3 regions of the Streptomyces antibioticus genome follow, and region 1 is predicted to be linked to each of the others. Evidence: riboswitches for the same ligand, from Rfam matches in the RefSeq annotation. Region 1 holds a riboswitch; each other region holds the start of a gene.
The links. A riboswitch is a leader RNA that binds a small molecule or an ion and turns the genes downstream of it on or off. The one in region 1 is predicted to bind cyclic di-AMP.
Positions count from the first base shown of each region.

Region 1 (6,320 bases):
TTCGGGCTGCTGACCTGGCTCGTGGTCTCGACCCGCCAGCGGGAACTGCGCACCGTGCGCGAGGAACTGCCCGCCTACACCGCCACCGGCTGGCTGAGCCCGGCCGAACCCTTCGCGCTCGGCTCGATGCGGGCCCGGCGGCTGGCCCGCGAGTACGCCGGACGCCACCTGGGCCGACAGGCCGCGCGGGCGGTCGCGGAGTACGAGGCGTACGCCACGTCACTGGCGTTCCTGCGGCACCGGGGCCGGCGCGGGCGGGCCGGCGCCGACTTCGTCGTACGGGAGCGGGAACTGCTCAACGAGCTGTGGCGCCGCAAGGACGTCGCCCGCCCGGCCCTGGACCACGCGGCCCGGATGACGGCCCCACCGGTACGGATCCCGGTGGCGCCGTGGCCGGTGTACGGGGTGTACGGACAGGGCCAGGGGTACGGCCCTCCCGCAGGCTACGGACACGCCCATCCCCCGGCCTACGCATATCCGACGGCCCCACACCCGCTCCCCAACCCCTACCAGTCGTAGGGCGCCGGACGGTTGGGCCCCGCAGGACCGGGCGGGCGCGGAAGATCCGGCACCGCAGGCCCAGGCGGGCGCGAAAGGTTCGGCACCGCAGGACCGGAGGGGTCGCAGACGCACCGGCGCCGGCGGATCGCTCGGACACCACGTACCCCAGACTCGGGCGGACCGCACAGGCCGCCGGACGGGCCGGGCGCGGAAGGTCCAGCCCCCGCAGGACCGGAGGGGTCGCAGACGCACCGGCGCCGGCGGATCGCTCGGACACCACGTGCCCCAGGCCCGGCCAGACGGCACAGGCCGCCGGACAGGCCGGGCGCGGAAGGTCCAGCCCCGCAGGACCGGAGGGGTCGCGGGCGCATCGGCTCCGGCGGATCGCTCGGACACCACGCGCCCCAGGCCCGGCCAGACCGCACAGGCCGCCGGACAGGCCGGACGCGAAAGGTCCAGCCCCGCAGAACCGGAGGACCGCAGACGCACCGGCGCCGGCGGACCACTCGGACACCACGCGCCCCAGGCCCGGCCAGACCGCACAGGCCGCCACGTGCCCCAGGGCTCAGACGAACCGCTCAAGCACCCCGTCCCCCCGGGGGCTCGGGGCGGTACGCCGTCGCGCATGACGGCGCAGGCGGCGCGCCCCCGACCCGATAGGCGGCTCGCCCCGACCCGAACAGCCCGGCGCCGCCCACGACCGTCCGCCCGCGCCAGCACCACCTCCGACCGTCCCGCGCCGGCGGCGCCCGGCACGACACCCTCGCCGCCCCCGCCGCTCAGCCCGACGGCGCCCAGCACGCCGCCGCCGCTCAGTCCGACGCCGCCGTGAGCCGTCCCACTTCCCCCTCCGTCAGCTTCAGATCCGCCACCGCCAGCAGGGCGGGGAGTTGTTCCGGGGTGCGGGCCGAGGCGATGGGGGCGGTGACCGTCGGGCGGGCGGCGAGCCAGGACAGGGCGACCGTGGCGACCTCGGCGCCGCGCTCGCGGGCGATCTCGTCCAGCACGAGAAGGACCCGGCGGCCCCGCTCCGTCTCCAGGTGCCCGGCGGCCCTCCCCGCCCGCGCGCTGTCCACCGTCGCACCGCCCGGCCGGTACTTGCCGGTGAGGAAGCCGGAGGCGAGCCCGGAGTAGGGGAGGGCGGCGAGCCCCGAGCGCTCGGCGAGGTCCTGGAGGGCGCCCTCGTAGGTGTCGCGGGAGACCAGGTTGTAGTGGGGCTGGAGCGCCACGTACCGGGCGAGGCCCTCGCGGTCGGCGAACTCCAGGGACGCCCGGAGGCGTTCGGGCGAGATGTTGGAGGCGGCCGTGTACCGCACCTTGCCCGCCCGCACCAGGTCGTCGAGCGCGCCGACGATCTCCTCGACCGGCACCTCGGGCTTGTCGAAGTGGGTGTAGTACAGGTCGATGTGGTCGGTGCCGAGGCGGCGCAGGGAGGCGTCGGCGGCGGCCTTGATGTTGGCGGCGGTCAGGCCGGGGAAGTCCGGGTGCTGGCTGACCTTGGTGGCGATCACCAGGTCGTCGCGGTTGCCGCGGGCGGCGATCCAGCGGCCGATCAGGGTCTCGGACTCGCCGCCGCTGTTGCCCTCGATCCACGCCGAGTAGGAGTCGGCGGTGTCGAGGAAGTTGCCGCCGGCGGCGGTGTAGGCGTCGAGGACGGCGAAGGAGGCGGTCTCGTCGGCGGTCCAGCCGAAGACGTTGCCGCCGAGGGCGAGCGGGAAGACCTGGAGGTCGGAGGTGCCGAGCTTGCGAAGAGCAGTCATGCCTCTTCCCAACGGTCACCGGTGCCGGGACGATTCCGCCCGCCGTGCGAACAGCGTGTGAAGCGGCGGGCGGATCAGTCCGAGCCGGGAAACCTCAGGGGTTGAGGCCCTTGCTCCGCAGCCAGGCCCCCGGGTCGATGCCCGACGCACTGCCGCCCGGGTGGACCTCCAGGTGGAGGTGGGCGCCGGTGACGTTGCCGGTGGCGCCGACGCGGCCGATGACATCGCCGGTCGCGACCTTCTGGCCGACGCTGACGCTGATCGACGACTGGTGGGCGTACCAGATCTCGGTGCCGTCGTCGAGGGTGAGCACGGTCTTGTAGCCGTACGAGCCGTCCCAGCCCGCCGACGTGATCGTGCCGCTGTGCACGGCCTTGATCAGCGTGCCCGTGGGGGCGGCGAAGTCCAGGCCGGTGTGGTAGCCGGAGGACCAGTAGGCGCCGGCCTCACCGAAGGTCGAGGTGATCGTGTACGAGGAGGTCGGCAGCGCGTACTGCGTGGCCAGCTCGGCGAGGCGCGCGGCCTCGGCCTTCTCCTTGGCCTCCGCCTCGGCCTTCTCCTTGGCGGCGGTGGCCTTGGTCTCCGCCTCCTTCTCGGCCTTGGCGACGGCGTCGGCCTCGGCCTTGGCCGCGGCTTCCGCGGCGGCGAGCTGGGCCTGCGTCTCGACCTGCGTCTGCTGCGACTCGACCTGGGCCATGATCCGGCTGCGCAGGGCCTCGCCGGCGTCGGCGGCGCTCTGCGGGGCGGTGTCGTCGGCCTGCGGGGTGGTCACGCTGCCGAAGCTGCTGAGCGTGGGGGCGGTGTCCTCGGCGGGCTCGTCGTCGGATATCAGCGAGCCGACGTTCGGCAGGTCCGGCATGGAGATGGAGACCGGGGCCTTGCCTGTGTTGGCGCTGGCCATCCCGCCGGCGCTGACGGCGGCGATGACGCCGACGCCGAGCACGGTGGAGCTACGGGCGAACCCTCCTCCGCCGCCGCGCTGCTTGGCGACCCGGTGCTTGCCCCGGACCGGGCGGACGGACTCCGCGGTGGGGTTCCACTCCTCCCAGGGGCCCTCGTCGTCGGTGCGCGCGCCGCCGTAGACGAAGGTGTCGGCGGACCGCTGACTCGGCACGAACGGGGCTTCGGGGGCAGGCCGGTTGGACACCACGCGGGCGCACTCCTTTCCTTCCGCCGCCTACCGGGTTAGCTGACGGGTTCGGAGCGGGAAGGTCTCCTACGCGCGTATACCGTTCGTGACTCTGCGAGTTCACGGGCGGCTGCCGTGCGATTCACCCCAAGGTGGTGGTTCCCCGGTTCCCTTGCGGGATTCGGCGCGTGCGCACGGAGCCGTCGCTTGTGACGGCTGGGACGACCGCGCTGCGTTATCGAACGTTAATAGACCCGGGGGCGCTATTCCAAGCTGTTCCCCTTGATCAACAACATTTCTGGCCTGGACTTTCAGGCCATGAACGATGAAAAACGGGCGAGTTGACCGGCGCCGCCCCTACCCCGGGAACCGTTCAGTAGTCATCCCCGTTTTGATGGTGACTCACTTGTTATGCGCAGAGCGCACGGCCGGTCACCGGTGGTAGCCGCACATGGACGCGGAACGCACCGAGGGCCGGAACCCTCTCGGATTCCGGCCCTCGGCCTTCAGTAGCGGGGACAGGATTTGAACCTGCGACCTCTGGGTTATGAGCCCAGCGAGCTACCGAGCTGCTCCACCCCGCGTCGATGAACACCACTCTACGCCATCCCGGGGGTGGAAAGCACATCGGTTATCCGGGCAGGTGCCGGTTGGGCTTCTGGGCCCGTTCCGCGTACTCCGGGAGGACGACGACGTCGACGCCGTGGGCCGCCAGCAGGCCGCTGCCGTCCGCGTTCTTCACGAAGGTGTCCGGCTCCCGCCAGGCCGTGACGACCCGGCGCACCCCCGCGTCCAGGACGAGCCGGGCGCACGGCGTGGGCCGGGAGGCGCGGACGGCGCAGGGTTCGAGGCTGCTGTAGACGGTGGCGCCGGCCAGCCGCGGGTCGGCGGGGTCGAGCTTGGCGAGGGCCGCCTCCTCGGCGTGCGCCTGGAGGTCGTCGCCCTCGCGGGAGTGGCCGCGGGCCAGCTCGGTCCCGTCGGCGGCCACGACCACCGCGCCCACGCTGAACGCCGTGTCCGACGGCGGGCACTGCGTGGCCAGCTCGCAGGCGAGGGCGAGCCAGTGCCGGTCGGCCGCGGCGGGGAGGTCACCGGTGCCGGGGGCGGTGGGCTCGTAGCGCATGAGGACGACGTCCTCGATCCGCCGCGTCTCGGTCAGCCGGAGGCGTCCGCCCTGGTAGGCGCCGGGGCCGAAGAGCCGGGGCGCGTCCGGGTCGCCCACGAAGAGGGGGGCGAGGACGAGCTGGAGTTCGTCGGCGAGGCCCTGCTGGAGGAGCTGGCTGTGGACGGTGCCACCGCCCTCGACCATCAGCCGGCGCACCCCGCGCTCGTCGTGCAGATGGGTGAGGAGGCGCCGCCAGTCCAGCTCGGCGCCGAGGGGGACGACGTCCGCCGCGATGCCGAGCGCGCGGGCCCGTGCCGCGCCCTTCTCCGTCGTATAGACGACTTTCTCGCCGCCGCTGTGCCAGAAGCGGGCCTCCGGGTCCAGCTCGCCGGAGCCGCTGACGGTGACCTTGAGGGGGTACTCCGGCCGGCCCTCCGCGAGCCGGGCGGCGCGGCGGTCGGGGGAGTTCACCAGCAGCCGGGGGTTGTCGGCGCGGATGGTGCCGGCGCCGATCAGGATCGCGTCGACCGAGGCCCGTACGGCGTCGACCCGGTCGAAGTCGGCGGGGCTGGACAGGAGCAGGCGCTCGGAGGTGGTGTCGTCCAGGAAGCCGTCGAGGGAGACGGCGGCGGACAGCAGGACGTACGGGTACGGCATCGGCGCGGTTCTCCTGGGAGACGACGGAAGGTGCGGGGCCGGGGGATCTTGGTTCAAGTTTGAAACAAACCTACACTGGGGGCATGACGACCCGCTGGCTCACGCCCGAGGAGCAGCGCGCCTGGCGCGCGTACATGGCCGGCTATCTCCTCCTGGAGGACGCGATCGACCGGCAGCTCCAGCAGGAGGCCGGCATGCCCCACCTGTACTACTCCATCCTGGCGCACCTGTCCGAGACGGCGGAGCGGCGGCTGCGGATGACCGATCTCGCCGAGCGGCTGAAGATCACCCGCAGCAGGCTGACGTACGCGGTGACCCGGCTGGAGAAGGACGGGCTGGTGCGGCGCGAGGACTGCCCCTGGGACAAGCGCGGCAGCGTCGCCGTCCTGACGGACGAGGGCATGACGGTCCTGGAGAACGCGGCGCCCGGCCATGTCGAGACGGTCCGGGCCACCCTCTTCGACCGGCTCACCCCGGAGCAGGTGGGACAACTGGAGGAGATCTTCACGCAGGTCGCGCGCGGGCTCCAGGAGAGCGACGGGGACGCCGGGCCGCCGGAGGAACTGCCCTGGCGCAGACGCTCGTCGCCCTGCTCGGGCACCGCCTGAGGCGCCCCGGAACTGGTTGCTTCAACTTTAAAGCATGGGGTAGGGTCGCGTTTCGTCGATCTGCTTCAAATCTGAAGCAGTACGCCGCCTCGATGGCCCACCGGACCCGGGAGACCCGCATGCCCGACACCCCCGCCGCCACCCAGCGCGCCCGCGTCCGGGTACCGCTCCGCTTCCCGGACGGCTACTCCGTCGACGCCGAACTGGTCACCTTCCACGGTCTGGCCGACGGCCGGGAACACATCGCCGTGGTCCTCGGCGAGCCGGACCTCGGCGAGCCAGACCTCGGCGCGGGCGGCGAGGTCGGCGCGGGCGGCGGGGTCCCGCTGGTCCGGCTGCACTCCGAGTGCCTGACCGGTGACGTCTTCGGTTCCGCCCGCTGCGACTGCGGACCCCAGCTCCGCGAGGCCGTCGAGCGCATCGCCCGTACCGGCGGCGTCCTGCTCTACCTCCGCCAGGAGGGCCGCGGCATCGGCCTCTACAACAAGCTCGACGCGTACGCCCTCCAGGACCAGGGCCTCGACACCTACGAGGCGAACGCCGCCCTCGGCCTCCCCGAG
Region 1 is NZ_CM007717.1:4,202,061-4,208,380, forward strand. Features, by position in the region: gene AFM16_RS18855 (PrsW family intramembrane metalloprotease) at 1-519, shown strand, start outside; gene AFM16_RS18860 (aldo/keto reductase) at 1,314-2,261, opposite strand; gene AFM16_RS18865 (M23 family metallopeptidase) at 2,356-3,411, opposite strand; cyclic di-AMP (ydaO/yuaA leader) riboswitch at 3,421-3,587, opposite strand; tRNA gene AFM16_RS18870 (tRNA-Met) at 3,901-3,974, opposite strand; gene AFM16_RS18875 (dihydrofolate reductase family protein) at 4,022-5,152, opposite strand; gene AFM16_RS18880 (MarR family winged helix-turn-helix transcriptional regulator) at 5,236-5,760, shown strand; gene AFM16_RS18885 (GTP cyclohydrolase II) at 5,880-6,320, shown strand, end outside.

Region 2 (6,320 bases), 1.0 Mb from region 1:
CACACCACGCGGGTGGCCCCGGCGAAGGGCATCTCGCTGATCGGCGCCACCCGGACCGGCGCCGAGGGGTTGGGGGCGTGGATCATCCGGCCGTCGCCGATGTAGATGCCGACGTGGGTGATGCCGGAGTAGAAGAACACCAGGTCCCCGGGGAGGAGTTCGGAGCGGGAGACCCGTCGGCCGGCGTCGATCTGGGCGTAGGTCGTGCGGGGCAGGGAGATCCCGGCCGAGCGGTAGGCGGCCAGGGCGAGCCCCGAGCAGTCGAAGGCGTTCGGCCCGGTCGCGCCCCAGACGTACGGGCTGCCGAGCTTGGAGTAGGCGTAGGAGACGGCGGCCGCGGCGCGGGCGGTGGGCGCGCCCGCGGTGGAGCCGGGTGTCCGGAGGGTGTCGCGGGCGCCCGTCGTGGCCCGGGAGGCACGGGTGCCGGTGCCGCCGCCGGTCGCGGCGGAGCCGGTGACGCGGGCCCGGTCCGCCTCGGTCAGCCGGGACAGCAGCCTGCGTGCCGCGTCCAGCTTGCCGGTGATCGTCGTCTTGTGCTTCTTCAGTTCGGCCTGGCGGGTTCTGAGCGTGGTGAGTTCGAGGCGGGCGGAGCCCCGTAGTTGCTCGATCTCACGGAGCTGCCGGCGGACCCGGCTGACGGCGGCCGACTGGCGGTCACCGGCGCGTTCGGCGAAGGCGGCGCCGTCCAGATAGCCGTCGGGGTCGTCGGAGAGCGCCAGTTGGACGGCGGGGCCGAGCCCGCCGTCGCGGTACTGTGCGGCCGCCATCGAACCCAGTTTCTCGCGGGCCGAGTTGAGCCGTTCCTCCTTGCGGGCGGCCTCGTCGCGCAGGGACTTCAGGCGCTGTTCGGCGGCGGTGGCCTTCTCATGGGCGCCGTTGTACTTCTCGGTGGCTTCCTCCGCCTCCCGGTACAGCCGGTCCACCTTGGCCTTGACCTGCGCCGGTGTCAGATTCGGCTCGGCCTGTCCGGTCCCGTCGAAGGCGGTCGCCGTCGCCGCCCCGGCGAGGGCGAGCGTGAACGCCGTACGGGCCTTGTGGCCGCCGAATGAGCGCTGTCGGGGCTTTCGGTGCGCTGCCACGGGGGACTTGCACGTCCTTTCGTCCGACCGCCTCGTCCGCAGGCCCGGCGGTGGACCGAAGGGGGATCGGCCCGACCGGTCGGCGGTCCGCGGGCCCGGGTCCGGGGCCGTCGTGTGAGCGGACGGACGGCCCGGGGGCTGCGGCTGACGCGTCCGGCGACGGCCCGCACAGGGGGAGCCGGCCGCCGCCGGACTTTCTCGGCGGTGGTGGCCGACTGCCGCCCCTGGCCCGGGCGGCGGTGGGGAGCCGGTCACCTGGGGGAGGACGCTAGGCCCGTTTGTGTCGGGTCGGTAACGCGATGTGCGGAAGTGGCATGAGGGGGCCGCCGTCTGACCGTTTTTGACCGGGGACGCGGAGTGGAGCCGTCGGCTTCGCGTGGCGCGCTGACCGAAGCGACGATTCGAGGACGCTTCGGAGCGGCGGGCTGCTATGGAAGCGCATATATGCGTGTGCGGGTGCGTGTTTCAGCGCGGCCTCGCGGCGCCGATCGTCGCGCGGGCCGCCACGGCCGCCGCCACCGCGACCGCCAGCCACACCGCCACCGCGACCCACAGCAGTACCTCCCCGAGCCGCTGCGGCCAGTCGATGCCAAGGGCGGGGACGGCGGACAGCAATGCCGCCGCCGTCATCCCCATCGGGAAGACGGTCGCCCAGCGGCGCACGTCGAAGCGCGGACGCGGCCGGACGATCTCGGCGACGAGCAGGACGGCGTACCAGCCCAGCGCGAGGACCAGCAGGGCGATGGTCACCGTGCGCAGGACGTGCTCGTCGTCGACGTTCCACAGGTACATCTCCGCGCTGTCGGCCGCGATGAGCTTCGTGCCGGCGAGCGCCGAGATGGCGAGCGCCCCGCCCGCCACCCACTGGTCCCCGGCGCCCTCGGTCACCTGCCGCGGGTCGAACCGCGCCAGCATCAGCACATAGAGCACCAGCCCCAGCCAGAACAGCACCAGCGCGGCGTGCGCCAGCCACTCCGTCAGCTCCTCCGCGGCCAGGGTCGCCGCCAGCACCGCGAGCCCCTCGGTGGCCACACAGCACAGGAAGACCGCCCCGGGCATCCGCCGCGTCCAGTGCCGCATGACGCGCAGCAGCAGCACGGGCCACAGGACCGCCGCGACCGCCAGCAGCGCCTCGGCCGGGACCGGCCAGCCCAGGGTCGACAGCCGGGTCCCGAGGACGGTCGTGGCGGCCACGGCGGTCAGCCCGCCCGGCGTCGACGCCTCCGTCAGCCAGCGCTCGCGCTCCCGCACCAGCCGGAGGACGAAGTCCGCGGCCAGCCCCACCCAGCCGATACCGGCCAGCGCCAGCATCACGCGCGACAGGCCCTCGTGGCCGGCCAGGTGCAGGGCGATCGACAGGATGCCGGTCGCCATCACGGCGGCCCCGGCCGCCGGGGGACGCTCCGCCCACCAGGCACGAAGGGCGGGACCGGCGGGACCGGAGGAGGGCGCGGAGGAGGGGGAGCCGGGCATGGAGCCGATGCTAGGGAGTGCGCGGCGCCTTCAGCGGGGGCACGCGCGCGGGGGCGGCGAAAAACCGGCATACGCGCGCGTACCGCCGAAAACGCGTACCACCGGAAAGCGGTCCACGCGCGTGTGCGTGCGTCAGGCCGGCCGGACCACGCTGTGGATCGCCGACTCGCCGTCGTAGTAGACCGACTCCTCGCGCACGTACGTGCCCGGCTTCGGGGCGTGGATCATCATGCCGTTGCCTGTGTAGATGCCGACGTGGCTGACGCCCTCGTAGAAGAACACCAGGTCACCGGGGCGGGCGTCGGTGAGGGAGACGGTGGTGCCGAAGGTCACCTGGTCGTAGGTGGTGCGCGGCAGGGCGACGCCTGCGGCCTTCCAGGCGGCCTGGGTGAGGCCGGAGCAGTCGTAGGAGCCGGGGCCGGTCGCGCCCCAGACGTACGGCTTGCCGATCTGCGCGCGGGCGAAGGCGAGTGTCTTCTCGGCCTTGGTGGAGACCACGCCGCTCTGGGACGGCGAAGGCGAGGGCGAGGGCGAGGGCGAGGGGGAGGGAGACGGGGACGGGGACGGGGACGACGTGCCCGTGTCCGTGGCCGGCGCGGCGGCCGCCTGTCGCTGCGCCAGTTCCGCCGCCTTGCGCGCGGCCTCCTCCTGGCGCTGCCGCTCGATCGCCGCCAGTCGCGCCTGCTCCTGGGCGGTCAGCCGGGACAGCAGCTCGCGCGCGGTGGCGAGCTTCTTCTGGACCGTCGCCTTGGCGGTCTTCAGCTCGCGCTGGGTGTCGGTGAGCGCGGCGAGACTCTCACCGGCCTCCCGGCGCTTCCGCATCGTCGTCGACTGCTCGGTAACGTAGTCGTCGACCATGCCCTTCTGACGTTCGGTCAGGCGCCCCATGAGCTGGGCCTGGTCGACGTAGTCCTGCGGGGTGTCGGCGAGCAGGAAGGCCGCCGTGTCCGGCGCGGCGGCTCCGGTGCGGTACTGGGCGGCGGCGAAGGAACCCAGCTCCTCGCGCGCCTCGTTGAGGTTCTGGGTGCGTCGGGCGACGTCGTCGAGGAGACCGGCGACGCGCTTGCGCTGGGTGGTCGTCCTCTCCTTGGCGGCGTTGTACTTCTCGGTCGCCGACTCGGCCTGGCGGTAGAGGTCGCCGACCTTCTTCTCGACCTCCTCCAGGCTCGGTGTGCCGTCGTCCGAGGAGGGGGCGGCGTCGGCCGACTGGGAGAACAGGGCCACGGACGTGAGGGCGGCGGTGGCGAGGGCGGGTGTGCGGATGCCCGCCACGCGCGGACCGGAGGCACGCCGTGGCTTGCGGTGCTGCGACGCCAAAGGAGGCGACTCCTTCCATCGTCCGCCTACCGGGTTAGCTGTCGGGTTCGGGCGGGTGGTTCGGAAGGGTTGCCCTACGGCCTGTCCCCGCGCGGGACGGGGAGTCGGGCCGATTCACCCCGGAGTTTCGGTGGGTCCCCGGCTCCGGGCGCCGCACGGAAGGGGGCGTGGCCGGACTCGGCGGAGGCCGCGCGGCCCGGCGAGGTTCGCCGGTGGAGGTCGTACGGCCTGTTCGGCACGGTAGCCAACGTGTGAGGCCCTTGTGAAGGTTGATGGGTGATATGTCCGATACATTTTCGTGACCTGAGGGAAAGGGTCCTCGTTCGATCACGGGTTGTGATAAGGCCGCGCCGGAAGGTGAGTGGCGGGATGTTTCGGGGACCGGGACCGGTTGTCAGTGGCGCCCCCTAGACTCGGAGAGCGATGAGCAGCCTCTTTGACGACAGCTTCCTGGCGGACCTCCAGGGCCCCCGCGCCCATGAGGAGGAGCCCCCGCCGCCGCCCGAGGACGATCACTCTCCGGAGCAGCTTCCGGACGATCTGTTCGGCGGGAAGTTCGACACGCCCCCGGACCGGGACGCCCACTACCGCGACGGCGCCCCGCGCCCGGTGCTGGACGCGGCGGCCCTCCTGGACGGGCTGAACGACAACCAGCGCGCGGCCGTCGTGCACGCCGGCACCCCGCTGCTCATCGTGGCCGGCGCCGGCTCCGGCAAGACGCGCGTGCTCACCCACCGCATCGCCCACCTGCTCGCCGAGCGCCAGGTCCACCCGGGCCAGATCCTCGCGATCACCTTCACCAACAAGGCCGCGGGCGAGATGAAGGAGCGCGTCGAGCAGCTCGTCGGCCCGCGCGCGAACGCCATGTGGGTGATGACGTTCCACAGCGCGTGCGTGCGGATCCTGCGCCGCGAGTCGAAGAAGCTCGGCTTCACCTCCTCCTTCTCGATCTACGACGCCGCCGACTCCAAGCGTCTGATGGCGCTCGTCTGCCGCGATCTGGACCTCGACCCCAAGCGCTACCCGCCGAAGTCCTTCAGCGCCAAGATCAGCAACCTGAAGAACGAGCTGATCGACGAGGAGGACTTCGCGGCCCAGGCAGGTGACGGCTTCGAGAAGACCCTCGCCCAGGCGTACGCCATGTACCAGTCGCGGCTGCGCGAGGCGAACGCCCTCGACTTCGACGACCTGATCATGACGACGGTCAATCTGCTGCGCGCCTTCCCCGATGTCGCCGAGCACTACCGCCGCCGCTTCCGGCACGTCCTGGTCGACGAGTACCAGGACACCAACCACGCCCAGTACGCCCTGGTCAGGGAGCTGGTCGGCACCTCCGAGCACCCGGTCGACGTCCCCCCGAACGAGTTCGACGTACCGCCGGCCGAGCTGTGCGTCGTGGGCGACGCCGACCAGTCGATCTACGCCTTCCGGGGCGCGACGATCCGCAACATCCTCCAGTTCGAGGAGGACTACCCGGACGCGACGACGATCCTGCTGGAGCAGAACTACCGCTCCACGCAGACCATCCTGTCCGCCGCCAACGCGGTCATCGAGCGCAACGAGTCCCGCCGCCCCAAGAACCTGTGGACCAACGCGGGCGCGGGCGCGCGCATCACCGGCTATGTCGCCGACACCGAGCACGACGAGGCGCAGTTCGTCGCCGACGAGATAGACCGCCTCACGGACGCGGGCGACGCCAAGGCCGGTGACGTCGCGGTCTTCTACCGCACCAACGCCCAGTCCCGTGTCTTCGAAGAGGTCTTCATCCGCGTCGGCCTGCCCTACAAGGTCGTCGGCGGAGTCCGCTTCTACGAGCGCAAGGAGGTCCGGGACGTCCTGGCCTATCTGCGGGTCCTGGCCAACCCGGAGGACTCCGTCCCGCTGCGCCGCATCCTCAACGTGCCCAAGCGCGGCATCGGCGAGCGCGCCGAGGCGATGATCGACGCGCTCTCCCAGCGGGAGAAGATCAGCTTCCCGCAGGCGCTCAAGCGCGTCGACGAGGCGTACGGCATGGCCGCGCGCTCCACCAACGCCGTGAAGCGGTTCAACGTCCTGATGGACGAGCTGCGCACGATCGTCGAGTCCGGCGCCGGCCCCGCCACCGTCCTGGAGGCCGTGCTCGAACGCACCGGCTATCTCGCCGAGTTGCAGGCGTCCACCGACCCGCAGGACGAGACCCGCATCGAGAACCTCCAGGAACTCGCTGCCGTGGCCCTGGAGTTCGAGCAGGAGACCGCCGAGGCCGAAGGGGGCGCGGCGACCGGTGGGCTCGCCGCCTTCCTGGAGCGGGTCGCGCTGGTCGCCGACTCCGACCAGATCCCCGACGAGGACGAGGACGGCTCGGGCGTCATCACCCTGATGACCCTGCACACCGCCAAGGGCCTGGAGTTCCCGGTCGTCTTCCTCACCGGCATGGAGGACGGCGTCTTCCCGCACATGCGCGCCCTCGGC
Region 2 is NZ_CM007717.1:5,246,921-5,253,240, forward strand. Features, by position in the region: gene AFM16_RS23950 (C40 family peptidase) at 1-1,079, opposite strand, end outside; gene AFM16_RS23955 (tellurite resistance/C4-dicarboxylate transporter family protein) at 1,545-2,552, opposite strand; gene AFM16_RS23960 (C40 family peptidase) at 2,685-3,869, opposite strand; cyclic di-AMP (ydaO/yuaA leader) riboswitch at 3,878-4,047, opposite strand; gene pcrA (DNA helicase PcrA) at 4,293-6,320, shown strand, end outside.
Region 2: another riboswitch for cyclic di-AMP. It lies ahead of AFM16_RS23960 (C40 family peptidase); the one in region 1 lies ahead of AFM16_RS18865 (M23 family metallopeptidase).

Region 3 (6,320 bases), 550 kb from region 1:
CGAACCGGCGCACGCCAAGGGGAAGACCGGCATCCCCGGCGAGCGCAAGGCCGAGCTGATGACCCATCTGCTGAACATCGATCCGCCGGACCACACCCGGCTGCGGCGGCTGGTCAGCAAGGCGTTCACCCCGCGCCGGGTCGCCGAGTTCGCGCCCCGGGTGCAGGAACTGACGGACCGGCTCATCGACCGCTTCGCCCAGGAGGGCCGCGCCGACCTCATCCACGACTTCGCCTTCCCGCTCCCCATCTACGCCATCTGCGACCTGCTCGGCGTCCCGCGCGAGGACCAGGACGACTTCCGGGACTGGGCGGGCATGATGATCCGGCACGGCGGAGGGCCCCGGGGCGGGGTCGCGCGGTCCGTGAAGAAGATGCGCGGCTATCTCGCCGAGCTGATCCACCGCAAGCGGCAGGCCCTGCCCGCCGAACCGGGACCCGGCGAGGACCTCATCTCGGGTCTCATCCGCGCCTCCGACCACGGCGAGCACCTCACGGAGAACGAGGCCGCGGCGATGGCGTTCATCCTGCTCTTCGCCGGTTTCGAGACCACCGTCAACCTCATCGGCAACGGCACCTACGCCCTGCTCACCCACCCCGAGCAGCGCCGCCGCCTCCAGGACTCCCTGGCCGCCGGGGACCGCGGCCTGCTGGAGACCGGCGTCGAGGAACTCCTGCGCTTCGACGGCCCCGTCGAGCTGGCCACCTGGCGCTTCGCCACCGAGCCGCTCACCCTCGGCGGACAGGACATCGCGGCCGGGGACCCCGTGCTCGTCGTCCTGGCCGCCGCCGACCGCGACCCGGCCCGGTTCGCCGATCCGGACACCCTGGACCTCTCGCGCCGCGACAACCAGCACCTCGGTTACGGCCACGGCATCCACTACTGTCTGGGCGCCCCGCTGGCCCGGCTGGAGGGGCAGACCGCCCTGGCCACCCTGCTCACCCGGCTGCCGGATCTCCGGCTCGCCGCGGACCCGGCCGACTTGAGATGGCGCGGCGGACTCATCATGCGCGGACTGCGCACCTTGCCCGTCGAGTTCACCCCGGTGCGTGACGGAGTGATCTCCGCTCCGTGACTGAACGCACGTCAGCGGCAGTGTGACGGGCGTGCGGACCAAAGGTGACCGACTCTCAAGTCTGTGATCTTCACGTGATCTGCGCGGCATTAACTTGTGACAAGTGATCGTCTGCCGATACGTTCACTCGTCAGCGCGGCATCCACGGTTCCGGATGTGTCCGCACCGTCGTCGCGCCGGTCAACGCTGTCCAGAGAAAGGCCCCCGCATGCTCTCCGGGTCCGGTCGTCACCGTCGTCCTCGCCAGGCTCCGGCGCTCCTTGTCGCAGCCGGCGTGACCGGCTCCGCCATCGCGATCCCGCTGCTCGCCGCCACCGGCGCGAGCGCGGCCGAGGGCACGGTGTGGGACCAGGTGGCCCAGTGCGAGACCGGCGGCTCCTGGAGCGCCGACAAGGGCACCGGCGAGTACGGCGGCCTCAGCCTCACCCAGGAGCGGTGGGAGACCTACGGCGGGCTGGACTACGCCGCCAGCCCCGACCTGGCCAGCCGCAACCAGCAGATAGCCGTCGCGCAGAAGCTGCTCGCGGCCGAGGGGGTCGGCGCCTGGGGCACCTGCGGGCTGACGTCCGGGCTCACCAAGGAGTCCGGCGCGCTGAACGTGGACACGGGCATCGCTGACGGTTCATCCGGTTCGTCTGGTTTGTCCGACCTGTCCAAGGGGGAGTCCGGCTCCTCGGCGTCCGGCGGCTCCGCCGGCTCCGGCGCGACCTCGTCGCCCGGCGCCTCCGACTCCACCGAGGGTTCGGCGAGTTCGTCCCCTTCCTCCTCTTCTTCCCCTTCCCCCTCTTCGTCCGCTTCGTCCGCCGACGAGGAGGACGCGGCCGCCTCCGAGGGTGCCGCGAAACCGGGTGGCGCGGCGAAGGGCGGCGGCACGCCCTCCGGCAGCCCCGAAGCGGACGAGTCGGGCGAGTCGGACAAGTGGGTGCAGGACGTGGGTTCTTGGAGCCTCGTCGACACCGGCACCCTCGGCTCCGGCGGCCGTCACCGCGGCGCCACCGCCGAGGAGGGCCCGTCGGACGGCCTGGCGCCCGCCTCCGCCGGCCGGCACGCCGCCGAGGAGGTCTACACGGTCCAGGACGGCGACTCCCTCGCCTCCATCACCGACTCCCTTGGCCTGGAGGGCGGATGGCGCGCCCTGTACGAGGAGAACCTGGAGCGCATCGGTGCCGACCCGAGCGTCATCGTCCCCGGTCAGGCGCTGGACACCGGCGCCGAATAGGGCCGGAACACCCCCAAAGGCACCGGGAGTTCACGTCACACTTCGCGCCGAATGTCCGGTTTGGTGAAAGTGTGGGATGAGTCTCAGAAGCCCTGATCGTCTTTGGAATTCCGCGAATTCCGTGTCTACGGTCGAGCCGCTCGGCAACCCGGGCCCCGGTCGTCGCAACGCCGAATCCTGCCAGTGGCGCCCCGGGAACAGTCGTCGCGTCAAGCGCCGCAGGCAGGAGCGGGGGACCCAAGGTAAGTGCCGGAACCGGCGGTCGACGCCGTGACCGGCTCGGGGTGAAGCCGTGCACCGTGAGGTGCGCGGCCGGGCAACTCAACCGGCCCGAACCCGACAGCTCACCTCGCAGGCGTCGGTGAGGGGATCGTTCCATGCTGTTTTCCGGTAAGGGCAAGCACCGCCGTCCGTCCAAGACCACCCGCGCCGCCATGATCGCCGGCGTCACCGGTGTCGCCGTCGCCGCCCCGCTGATGGCCGCCGGCAACGCCTCCGCCGCCACCGCCTCCGAGTGGGACGCGGTCGCCCAGTGCGAGTCGGGCGGCAACTGGTCCATCAACACCGGCAACGGCTACTACGGCGGCCTCCAGTTCTCCGCCTCCACCTGGGCCGCGTACGGCGGCACCGCCTACGCCTCCCGCGCCGACCTGGCCTCCAAGACGCAGCAGATCACCATCGCCGAGAAGGTCCTCGCGGGCCAGGGCAAGGGTGCCTGGCCGACCTGCGGCGTCGGTCTGTCCAACACGCCGTTCAACGGCGGCGCCTCGGCCGGCTCCGACAGCGGCTCCTCCTCGGCCCAGACCCCGTCCGCCGCCCCGACCGCGGGCAGCACCGGCTCCCGCGCCGGCGAGCAGCAGGCCGCCTCCCGCTCCGCCGAGCGCCCCGCCGTCGGCAAGAGCGAGCAGAGCACCAAGACCGTCACCACCCCGACCGGCAAGAAGGTCAAGAAGGGCGACGGCGAGTACAAGGTCGTCAAGGGCGACACCCTCAGCACCATCGCCACCAAGCACAAGGTCAAGGGCGGCTGGCAGAAGCTGTTCCAGCTCAACAAGGGTGTCGTCCAGGACGCCGACCTGATCTACCCGGGCCAGCAGCTCCACCTCAAGTGAGCCGCGGCCGGGCCGTCGCTCCCCCCAGGTGACACCCGGCCCCCAGCGGGACCACAGCTTCCCCACAAGCGGGCCCCGCACACTGAGTACCTCGTGAGGGTCACCCCCCGTCCTCACGGGCCCCCGCCCCGGTGCGTCTTCCCCCGTACGCACCGGGGCGGGGTTTTTCGTGCGCCGGATTTTCGCCTCCACGCCACCCACCCTTTGTTCCGGGCGGAAACAATGGGTACGGTCTACCTGTCCACCGGACGGTCTGTCTGTCCACGGGACGGTCGGTCGGCTGCCGACGCCCCGAAGGCGGTTAGGCTCTAGTCGCAAGGCCCACACGGCCCCGCACACCCAGCGTCACATCCAAGAAGGAGATGCTCGTGCCGTCCATCGACGTCGTCGTAGCCCGGGAAATCCTGGACTCCCGAGGCAACCCCACGGTCGAGGTCGAGGTCGGCCTCGACGACGGCAGCACGGGTCGTGCCGCCGTCCCGTCCGGCGCCTCCACCGGCGCCTTCGAGGCCATCGAGCTGCGCGACGGTGACCCGAACCGCTACCAGGGCAAGGGTGTCGAGAAGGCCGTCCTCGCCGTCATCGAGCAGATCGGCCCCGAGCTGGTCGGCTACGACGCCACCGAGCAGCGCCTGATCGACCAGGCCATGTTCGACCTGGACGCCACCGACAACAAGGGCTCCCTCGGCGCCAACGCGATCCTCGGCGTCTCCCTCGCCGTCGCCCACGCCGCCTCCGAGGCCAGCGACCTCCCGCTCTTCCGCTACCTGGGCGGCCCGAACGCGCACCTGCTGCCCGTTCCGATGATGAACATCCTGAACGGCGGCTCGCACGCCGACTCCAACGTGGACATCCAGGAGTTCATGATCGCCCCGATCGGCGCGGAGTCCTTCTCCGAGGCGCTGCGCTGGGGCACCGAGGTCTACCACACCCTCAAGAAGGTGCTGAAGGCCAAGGGCCTGTCCACCGGCCTCGGCGACGAGGGCGGCTTCGCCCCGAACCTCGGCTCCAACCGCGAGGCCCTCGACCTCATCCTCGAGGCCATCAAGGAAGCCGGCTACGCGCCCGGCGAGCAGATCGCGCTCGCGCTCGACGTCGCCGCGTCCGAGTTCTACAAGGACGGCACGTACCAGTTCGAGGGCAAGTCCCGCTCGGCCGCCGAGATGACCGAGTACTACGAGGAGCTGGTGGCGGCCTACCCGCTGGTCTCCATCGAGGACCCGCTGTTCGAGGACGACTGGGCCGGCTGGAAGGTCCTCACCGACCGCCTCGGCGACAAGGTGCAGATCGTCGGCGACGACCTGTTCGTCACCAACCCCGAGCGCCTCGCCCGCGGCATCGAGGAGGGCACCGCCAACGCCCTGCTCGTCAAGGTCAACCAGATCGGCTCGCTCACCGAGACGCTGGACGCTGTCGAGCTGGCCCAGCGCAACGGCTTCAAGTGCATGATGTCCCACCGCTCCGGCGAGACCGAGGACGTCACGATCGCCGACCTCGCCGTCGCCACCAACTGCGGCCAGATCAAGACCGGCGCCCCGGCCCGCTCCGAGCGCGTCGCCAAGTACAACCAGCTCCTGCGCATCGAGGAGATCCTCGACGACGCGGCGGTCTACGCCGGGCGCAGCGCCTTCCCGCGGTTCAAGGGCTGACCTGACCCCACCTGGGTAAGGCTCAGCCAGTCGTACGTACGTCCCCGTACCCGGTCCCGTACCGTGTGCGGGGACGTACGCACGTGGAAGGGGAGGCGGAGAGCCGATGGCCGTCAAGGACCGGGACCGTTTCTCCACCACGACCAGGATCCGGCTGCTCGGCGAGCAGACCGCGGCCCGGGTCTACCGCTCCCAGACCAAGCGCCAGGCCCGCCGCTCCCGGCTCACCGGCCGCGCGGCCCTGCTGGCGCTGGTGCTGTGCACCCTGATCGTGGCCCTCGCCTACCCGATGCGGCAGTACGTCTCCCAGCGCGCCGAGATCGCCGATCTGGAGCGGGAGAAGCGGCAGGCCGCCGAGCGGGTGGAAGAGCTGCGCGACCTCAAGGCACGCTGGCAGGACGACGCGTACGCCGAGCAGCAGATCCGGCTGCGCCTGCACTATGTGCTGCCGGGGGAGACCGGATACGTCGTGATCGACCCGGAGGCGGCCAAGCAGTCCCGCGCCGGACTCGGAGCGGCCGACCGCCCCTGGTACTCGAACGTCTGGGACGGCGTCGACAAGTCCGACGCCTCCGACCAGTGAACCGACAGAGAGATTTTCGTACAGGCATGGACACTGCCCCGCCGACCACTCCGCGCACCGAGCCCACCGAGGCCGACGTCGAGGCATTCAAGCAGCAGCTCGGCCGGCCCCCGCGCGGGCTGCGCGCGATCGCGCACCGGTGCCCGTGCGGACAGCCGGACGTCGTCGAGACGGCCCCCCGCCTCCCCGACGGCACGCCCTTCCCGACGCTGTACTACCTGACGTGCCCCAAGGCCAACTCGGCCATCGGCACGCTGGAGGCGAACGGCGTGATGAAGGAGATGACGGCCCGTCTGGAGACCGACCCGGAGCTGGCCGCCGCCTACCGCGCGGCGCACGAGGACTACATCCGGCGCCGGGACGAGATCGAGGAGCTGAAGGGCTTCCCGAGCGCGGGCGGCATGCCGGACCGGGTGAAGTGCCTGCACGTCCTCGTCGCCCACTCGCTGGCCGCCGGACCCGGCGTGAACCCGCTCGGCGACGAGGCCCTCGCCATGCTGCCGGAATGGTGGCGCAAGGGCACCTGCGTCATCACCTCCGACGCGGACGCGAAGGACGGCGGACGGTGACCCGGGTCGCCGCCGTCGACTGCGGTACGAACTCCATCCGGCTCCTGGTCGCCGACTGCGACCCGGCCACCGGTGAACTGACCGAGCTGGACCGCCGGATGACGATCGTCCGG
Region 3 is NZ_CM007717.1:3,651,399-3,657,718, reverse strand. Features, by position in the region: gene AFM16_RS16225 (cytochrome P450 family protein) at 1-1,075, shown strand, start outside; gene AFM16_RS16220 (LysM peptidoglycan-binding domain-containing protein) at 1,284-2,294, shown strand; cyclic di-AMP (ydaO/yuaA leader) riboswitch at 2,499-2,667, shown strand; gene AFM16_RS16215 (LysM peptidoglycan-binding domain-containing protein) at 2,672-3,406, shown strand; gene eno (phosphopyruvate hydratase) at 3,769-5,055, shown strand; gene AFM16_RS16205 (FtsB family cell division protein) at 5,162-5,638, shown strand; gene AFM16_RS16200 (DUF501 domain-containing protein) at 5,665-6,207, shown strand; gene AFM16_RS16195 (Ppx/GppA phosphatase family protein) at 6,204-6,320, shown strand, end outside.
Region 3: another riboswitch for cyclic di-AMP. It lies ahead of AFM16_RS16215 (LysM peptidoglycan-binding domain-containing protein); the one in region 1 lies ahead of AFM16_RS18865 (M23 family metallopeptidase).